Regions from separate parts of the Mesorhizobium sp. M2E.F.Ca.ET.209.01.1.1 genome, predicted to be linked through region 2. Evidence: predicted binding sites of a transcription regulator. Region 2 holds the regulator's gene; the other holds the start of a gene.

Region 1 (4,293 bases), on a different contig from region 2:
AAACAGGCGGAAGAGCGCGCGCCCTTCCGCCGGCTTGGTCGTATGGCCAGGTCAGATGACCGGGAAGCCTGGATGGCGCGGCGGCGGCTCCTGGCCGAAATATTCCTTGAAGGCGGCATCGTAGAGCGCCGTCTCGTGGCCGAACATGGCGATAGTGAAGGTCTGGTTGACGAAGGTCAGCCAATCGAGGTCGCCTTGCCGGACGGCGGCGCCGTAGAGCATCGAGTACCAGCTCTTGCCGGCATCGAAATATTTGTCCGGGTTGCGCGAGGCGAGCCAGCGCACGGTCGACAGATCGACGGCCGCGGCGTCGGCTCGCTTGGATTCCAGCGCTTGCAGCACGTTCGCCTGGGTATCGATCTGCAGCACCTGAGCCTGCGGCAAGGCGAAATGCACCGAGCTTTCGGCATCGACATTCTGCAGGATCGAAACGCGGGTGTTGGCGCCATTGGCCAAGAGCTTGTCGAATGTCTTGTTTTCGGAGCCGGGCAGCGTCAGCAGCGCCACACCCTCCACATAGTAGGGCCGCGAGAAATGGATCAGCTGCGAGCGCTGCGCGGTCATGGTCATGAACTGGATGGTGATGTCGACCTTGTTGGTCGTCACGTTCGGGATGCGCTGCGCCGGGTCCTGGGTGACGAACTCGACTTTGGTCGGGTCGTCGAAGAGGCCCTTGGCGAGGATGCGGCCCATGGTGATGTCCATGCCGACCAATTCGCCGGCGTCGTTCTCGAAATGCCACGGCGCGTTGGTGCTGCCGGTGCCGACGATCAGCTTGCCGCGGTCGAGCGCGGTGCGCAGCACGCTGTCGGACGCGGCTTGCGCGGCGGCCTTCTCGGCGCTGATGGCGGTGAGTGCGCCGGCCGTGGCCAGCCCCGCCATTCCCAGTTTCAGAAAATCACGTCTGCCGGATGTGTCGTTCACGGCGACCTCCTTTGATGGTGTGTTCCCCAATGCAGCAGAAATACGCATCGCAATCAGCGATTGTCTCTTACAAGAGACGTGTGTATCCTGTACAAGACAGATACTAGCATCAGGAAGCGACAATGCAAGATGGTGAAACGATGAGCGGCTGGGCGGCGGAAGCCCCGCAGGAGGAGCGGCCGGCCGGCTCGCGCGAGAAGGGCCTCAACAGGGTCTTGAACATCCTGGAATTCCTGCACGCCAACCAGCGCGCAATCGGCATCGGCGAGCTGGCCAAAGGGCTGAATGCGCCGCGCTCTACCACCTACACGCTGGTGCGCGAGTTGGTCGAAGCGGGACTCCTGGAAATGGCCGGCGACGGCAATCGCGTCTATTTTGGCAAGAAGCTCTATCTCTATGGCATGGCCTATATGCGCGGCAACGACCTGCTCAGGCGCGGCCGCCAGGAGGTCGACACGCTGTCACGCGAGACCGGCGAGACGTCGGAACTCTGCATGCTGCAGAGCGGCCGATACACCATCATCCATTCCAGCCCGGGCACGAGGCCATTCCGCATCAGCTCGGCCACCGGCCTGCAGATCCCGCTGCCATGGACTGCTTCGGGCCGGTTGCTGCTGGCCGGTTTTGATCGCAGCCGAATCGAGGCGATGGTCACGGAAGACGATCTCGTGCTGCCGGACGGCCGCAAGATCGAGCTCGACAACTTCATCGACGACATCGGCAAGGCCCGCGTCACCGGCTATTGCGTCACGTCGGGCCTGGTCGATGCCTACACCAAATGCCTGGCAGCGCCCGTGTTCTCGGCGCCTGGCAAGGTCGAGGCGACGATGTGCCTTGTGGTGCCGATCGACACATCGGACGCGCGGACTGACGAACTGGTCGCGCTGCTGCGCGAGCGCGCCGCCCGGCTTTCGATCTCGTAGACGGCGAGCGCGGAAGCTGTCCGCTCAGGCGATGATGTCGGGAATGATGCGGTCTTCCAGCGCCGACAGCCGGTCTTTCAGCATCAGCTTCTTCTTCTTCATGCGCTGGATCTGAAGCGGGTCACAGCCGGTGGCGATCATCGCGTTGATGGCGGCGTCGAAATCGGCGTGTTCCTGTTTGAGCCGGGAATATTCGAGGCGTATTTCAGCCTGTTCCTGTTCGGACATTATCTACCGTTTTGCGTATGCGTCGCCCAATCGGGCTGCCTGGGCGGGGCCGGTCGGGTTTCTGTCTGTGACCGGCGCGCAGCCCTTATCACATTTCACTTTGTCGTGGAATGCTACCACGTGTCATTCGACATCGAGATCGGTTGGTGGCAAAGTGTCATTGTGCCGTCACAGTCTCAACCTGCGGTGGACGTGCCTGCGACGGCTGCAATCGAGGAAACCATGAAAGGGAGAACCAATCATGTCTCTTGCATCCCATCTTGATGAGTTGCAGCGGAAACACGGTGACATCGAGCGTGAGCTTATCGACGCGATGAACCATCCTTCGGTGGACGACCTCGAAATCGTGAATCTCAAGCGACGCAAGCTGGCAATCAAGGACGAGATTGAAAAGCTGAAGGGAAGCCCCACAGCACACTGAACATAGCCTAGGCAACATCACCGCACCCGCCGCGGTGCCAACCTACCGGTGGCAAGACATGCCACCGGCCTGTTGCCTTTAACTGAATCAGCCGACCGTTTTAGCGCGGATCTTGTAGCCCGAGGGTTGCGTGGGCCACCTGCGGTCGCCGATCGCGGGCCGTCGATTTGCCGGCCTTGCGGCTACTTGCCATTGACAAGCCATCTTTGCTCCGCCACCTCATGCCCGGAACTTTCAGATGAGGGCGGCCGGCATGACCGGATATTTTTCCTCTCCCTTTCCGCGCCGGACGTCGGTCGGCGTTTCGGTCGGCGGTGTGATCGTCGGCGGCGGCGCGCCCGTCGTCGTGCAGTCGATGACCAACACCGACACGGCCGATGTCGACCAGACCGTCGCCCAGGTCGCGGCGCTGCATCGCGCCGGCTCGGAAATCGTGCGCATCACCGTCGACCGCGACGAGAGCGCGGCGGCGGTCCCGCGCATCCACGAGAGGCTGTTGCGGCTCGGCATCGATGTGCCGCTGGTCGGCGATTTTCATTATATCGGCCACAAGCTCCTCGCCGATCACCCGGCCTGCGCCGAGGCGCTGGCGAAATACCGCATCAATCCCGGCAATGTCGGCTTCAAGGACAAGAAGGACCGCCAGTTCGCGGCGATCGTCGAAATGGCGATCAAACACGACAAGCCGGTGCGCATCGGCGTCAACTGGGGCTCGCTCGACCAGGAGCTTTTGACCCGGCTGATGGACGACAACCAGGCGAAGGGCTCGCCGCTCACCGCGCAGGAAGTGACCCGCGAGGCGATCGTCCAGTCGGCCATCCTGTCGGCCGAGATGGCGGAAGAGATCGGGCTTGGCCGCGACAAGATCATCCTGTCGGCCAAGGTCAGCGGCGTGCAGGATCTGATCGCCGTCTACACCGAGCTCGCCACCCGCTCCGACCATGCACTGCACCTGGGTCTCACCGAAGCCGGCATGGGCACCAAGGGCATTGTCGCCTCTTCCGCGGCGATGGGCATCCTGCTGCAGCAGGGCATCGGCGACACGATCCGCATCTCGCTGACGCCGGAGCCGAATGGCGACCGCACCCGCGAAGTGCAGGTGTCGCAGGAACTCTTGCAGACCATGGGCTTCCGGCAGTTTGTGCCGATCGTCGCCGCCTGCCCCGGCTGCGGCCGCACGACATCCACCGTGTTCCAGGAACTCGCCCAGAGCATCCAGGCCGATATTCGCAAGAACATGCCGGTCTGGCGCGAGAAATATCCCGGCGTCGAGAACCTCAAGGTCGCGGTGATGGGCTGCATCGTCAACGGCCCCGGCGAATCCAAGCATGCCGATATCGGCATATCCTTGCCCGGCACAGGCGAGACGCCGACCGCGCCTGTCTTCATCGACGGCAAGAAGGCGGCGACGCTGCGCGGTCCGTCCATCGCGCAGGATTTTGAGAAGATGGTCAGCGACTATATCGAGCAGCGGTACGGACACGGCAAAGCCGCGGCCGAATGAGCCCATGCCGAAAATCCACTTCGGCGGCCACCTGAAGGCGTCTTCTGTGCTTCCGGTGCTCACGGACTACCAGTCCGCTCCGCTCCGGTTCTCGAAGACACCATCATCTGGCTCGCCGGAGCGGTTTTCGACACGGGCTCGGCGCTCAATCCTTGCCATGGCGGTTGCCGTTTGCGTGATGTCGGTTTGGCTCCTTTGGGCTGGTCAGGCGCTCGCCGATCCGCCGCAGTCGCGGTCCGCGGCAAAACGGCTGATCAACCGTGTCTGCGATCTGATCGAAGCCCAGGCCCAGC
Region 2 (4,293 bases):
GGCCCATTCCTCGGCGCGCTCTTTCTCTCCCAGATGGGCCAACGCGATCGCTCCCAACGATAAGGCACGCGCGTTGTCGGGATGCAGCGCGATCTCCCTTTCGGCGCGCTCCAAAGCCCGGCGTGAAGCAGCACCCAGTTCGTCATGTCGTCCCAACAATCGATAGCAATCAGCCGCAATGAGGAGAGCCCAATGGTCTGCTTCAAGAAGCTGAGCGGCGCGCTCGCAATGCTCGATGGCGTCTTCGTAGCGGCCGAGGTAAAGGCAGGTCAGGCCAAAGTTAACTCGCACCTCAAACGAGTCCGGTTCAAGGCGTAGCGATTCCTCATGGGCCGCCAGCGCCTCATCGTTGCGTCCCAGCGCGGCCAGTGCCCGCGCCCTGGCGGCATGAGCCTCGGCCAATGTCGCATCCAGCGCGAGCGCCTTTTCGGCGGCTGATAAGCCTGACTCCTCCGATCCCCCGAAATGCAGGAACGCTTGGCAGAGGGCGACCACAGCCCAGGCGCGGGCGTAATCAGGATCGATCTCCAACGCCTGCCGGCAGAAGCGAACGGCGATCTCCAAGCTTCTCGCTCCCTGCTGCGTGAGGTAGTGCCGACCCAGGAGATAGAGCTGATAGGCCTTCGGGTCTTGCGTTGAGCGGCTCTCGATCGCCGTCTTTTCGGCCGGCAGCAGCCTGATCTTCAGCGCCGCCACGATGGCCTGCGCGATTTCGTCTTGCAGCGCAAAGATGTCTTTCAGTTCGCGGTCATAGCGCTCGCCCCAGACCTGGCTGTCCTTGCTTGCGTCGATCAGCTGCGCCGTGATCCGCACCCGCCCGCCAGCCTTGCGCACGCTGCCTTCGACGACGTATCGAATCTTCAGCCGCTGCGCCAACTGCCCTATCTCGACAGCCTTGCCCTTGAACGTGAACGTGGTGTGGCGCGACAGAACGTTGAGCGTAGAGACCTTCGACAGGTCGGTGATGATGTCCTCGGTGATGCCGTCGCTGAAGTATTCCTGCTCGGGGTCGCCGCTCATGTTGACGAAGGGCAGAACGGCGAGGGAGGGCGCTTCGGGGAGCGCCGGCTTCACCTCCGTTCCTTCCTCTTGGGGCGGGTTCCTTATCGCGATCATCGGTCCGACGAATCGGTAGCCGCGGCGCGGGAGCGTCTCGATCCAGCGCTCGCCGCCGGGTTCTTCCCCGAACACCCGGCGGAGTGCCGCGATCTGGGCAGTTAGATTGCTTTCTTCAACGGCGAGACCGGACCATCCGGCATCCATCAGCGCAGCCTTGGAGACGGGTGCGCCCGCTCGCTCCACCAGCACGCGCAGGAGTGCAACCGCTCGCTGTCCCAATGCGAGGGGCTCGGCATTTCGAAACACGATTCCCGTCTCGGTATCGAGACGGAACGGTCCCATTCGGTGGATCGTCACCATGGGCCGAAATCTACTCGACTTCGGAAACTTTTCCGAACTCTTTCAGGAGCATTTCAGGTCTTTCCGCCGGAGAAGGCAGAGACTGCATAAACATTTCCGGGAGGTTCGACGTGACAACTAGTGTGAAGTCCCTGCCGCCATACGCAAGGCCGCATGCCTGGCGTCGCTGGTCCTCTTCTGGTGTCGGGCGCGTTCTCGGCAAACTGGTGGGCTGGTGCCAGGATGAAGTATTCCGGATCGCCGCGATCGAGGAACTGACTAGGCTCAACGACCACTATCTCGAGGATGTGGGTATCGATCGCAGTGACATCGGCCCGATCGTCGATGCCACGGTGAAGCGCCTGCGGGAAAGCCGGAGGAAGGCTTGAGGCCAGGCGAGCCGGGCCTCATGCACATCCCCCCGCATCGCCACTACTGCGGCATCGGCAACCGCCTGCTATTGAGTTCTGCCCCTCGAACATGATTTCGATCCATCGGGATGGCGGGGCTCTAGCCTAGTCTTCCCTGATCGCATACCCCGCGCCACGAATGGTGCGGATGACATCGGGCATGCGGCCGTTGTTGACGGCCTTGCGCAGGCGTCCGACATGAACGTCCACCGTGCGCTCGTCGATATAGATCGTCTCGCCCCAGACATTGTCGAGCAGCTGGCTGCGCGAGAACACGCGGCCGGGATGCCGCATCATGAATTCGAGCAGCCGGAACTCGGTCGGGCCGAGCCTGATCTCGCTCTTCTTGCGGTAGACGCGGTGCGATTCGCGGTCGAGCACGATGTCGCCGACCTTGAGCACGCTGGACAGCACCTCCGGCTTGGCGCGGCGCAGCAGCGCCTTGACGCGCGCCATGAATTCCGGCGTCGAGAACGGCTTGACCAGATAGTCGTCGGCGCCGGTGGACAAACCTCGAACCCGATCGCTTTCCTCGCCGCGCGCGGTCAGCATGATGATCGGCAGCCGCTCGGTCTCGGGCCGCATCCTCAGGCGCCGGCAAAGCTCGATGCCGGAAACCGCCGGCACCATCCAGTCGAGCACGAGCAGGTCGGGAACGTTTTCCTGCAGGCGGATTTCGGCCTCGTCGCCGCGGGTCACCACTTCAACCTGGTAACCCTCGGATTCGAGGTTGTAGCGGAGCAGCACCCCCAGCGGCTCCTCGTCCTCCACCACCATGATGCGTGGCGCGATCATCGGGGTAACCTTTTCCGTCAGGCCGCCGGCGCCGACATTGCCGTCTCGTCCTGCTTGGGACGGTTGGCGGGCAATTGCATGCCGGTCAGCACATAATAGGCGTTCTCGGCGATGTTGGTCACATGGTCGCCGATGCGCTCGAGATTCTTGGCGCAGAACAGAAGATGCGTGCAAGCGGTGATGTTGCGCGGATCTTCCATCATGTAGGTCAGGAGTTCGCGGAACACGGAGGTGTATTTGACGTCGATGCGCTCGTCGTCGTTGCGCAGCTTGGCCAGCGCCGAAGCATCGCCCACCGTGTATTCCTGGACTACCGCCTGGACCTGGATCAGCACCAGCTGCGCCATGGAATCGATCGAATGTGTGAGGTCGCGCGGCGCGGCGCTGATGCCGACCGAGCCGACGCGCTTGGCGATGTTCTTGGCAAGATCGCCGATGCGTTCGAGATCGCCCGCCATGCGGATCGAGCCGACCACGTGGCGAAGATCGTCCGCCATCGGCTGCCGCTTGGCGATCAGCGTGATCGCGCGGTCGTCGAGCTCGCGCTGGCGCGCGTCCATGATGGTGTCGTCGGAGACGACGCGCTGCGCCAGCGCATTGTCGGTCTCCAGCAGAGCCCTGGTCGCGGCGCCAACCATCGAACCGGCCAGGTCGCCCATGTCGTTGATCAGCCGGCTGATCTGCCTCAGATCCTCGTCGAACGAGGCAACGGTATGTTCGGCCATGATGATGTCCTCGTATGAACTCAGCCGAAGCGGCCGGTGATGTAGTCCTGCGTGCGCTTCTCACGCGGCGAGGTGAAGATCTTCTCGGTCCGGTCGAACTCCACCAGCTCGCCGAGATACATGAACGCCGTCTGCCGCGACACGCGCGCCGCCTGCTGCATGTTGTGGGTGACGATGACGATCGTGTAGTCGGCCTGCAATTCGTCGATCAGCTCCTCGATCTTGGCCGTCGACAGCGGATCGAGCGCCGAGGCCGGTTCGTCGAGCAGGATGACCTCCGGCTTCACCGCGACGGTGCGGGCGATGCACAGGCGCTGCTGCTGGCCGCCCGACAGGCTCTGGCCGCTGGCGTTGAGCTTGTCCTTGACCTCGTTCCACAGCGCGGCGCGCTTCAGCGCCGACTCGACGCGGTTGTCCATCTCGGCCTTGCTGATCTTCTCATAGAGCCTGACGCCGAAGGCGATGTTTTCGTAGATCGACATCGGGAACGGCGTCGGCTTCTGGAACACCATGCCGATCTTGGTGCGCAGCAGGTTGAGGTCCTGCGAGCGGTCGAGGATGTTCTTGCCGTCGAGCAGCACCTGGCCCTCGGCGGTCTGCTTCGGATAGAGCTCGTAGATGCGGTTAAGGACGCGCAGCAGCGTCGACTTTCCGCAGCCCGACGGCCCGATGAATGCGGTCACGCTGCGCTCCGGCAGGGACAGGTTGATGTCCTTCAGCGCCTTGGACTGGCCATAGTAGAAGTTGAGGCCTTTGACCTCGATCTTGGCCTTCTCGACGGTCGTGTCGGCTACGTTCAGGTCGGTGGACAACATCGGTTTCATCTGTCCTCTCTGCGTCCGGTCAGGCTGCGGGCGAAGATGCTCAGCCCGAGAACCGTCAGGGTGATTATGAGAGCGCCCGTCCAGGCCAGTTGCTGCCATTCCTCGTAGGGGCTGAGAGCGAACTGGAAGATGGTCACCGGC

What was found. Region 2 encodes PhoB, which activates phosphate uptake and scavenging genes when phosphate is short. Its sites were predicted from a motif close to TGTCATNNANCTGTCAT; they were not measured.
Region 1: the regulator PhoB is predicted to act here: its motif matches at 2,231-2,247, upstream of EN852_RS32390 (YdcH family protein).

What each region holds. Positions count from the first base shown of each region.
Region 1 covers NZ_SADP02000031.1:42,941-47,233, reverse strand. Annotated here, with positions in the region: gene EN852_RS32405 (transporter substrate-binding domain-containing protein) at 52-882, opposite strand; gene EN852_RS32400 (IclR family transcriptional regulator) at 1,047-1,847, shown strand; gene EN852_RS32395 (DUF465 domain-containing protein) at 1,872-2,075, opposite strand; gene EN852_RS32390 (YdcH family protein) at 2,317-2,496, shown strand; gene ispG (flavodoxin-dependent (E)-4-hydroxy-3-methylbut-2-enyl-diphosphate synthase) at 2,750-4,000, shown strand; gene EN852_RS32380 (lytic transglycosylase domain-containing protein) at 4,179-4,293, shown strand, end outside.
Region 2 covers NZ_SADP02000012.1:27,473-31,765, reverse strand. Annotated here, with positions in the region: gene EN852_RS21440 (winged helix-turn-helix domain-containing protein) at 1-1,419, opposite strand, end outside; gene EN852_RS40905 (DUF1127 domain-containing protein) at 1,530-1,787, shown strand; gene phoB (phosphate regulon transcriptional regulator PhoB) at 1,914-2,603, opposite strand; gene phoU (phosphate signaling complex protein PhoU) at 2,621-3,328, opposite strand; gene pstB (phosphate ABC transporter ATP-binding protein PstB) at 3,349-4,152, opposite strand; gene pstA (phosphate ABC transporter permease PstA) at 4,149-4,293, opposite strand, start outside.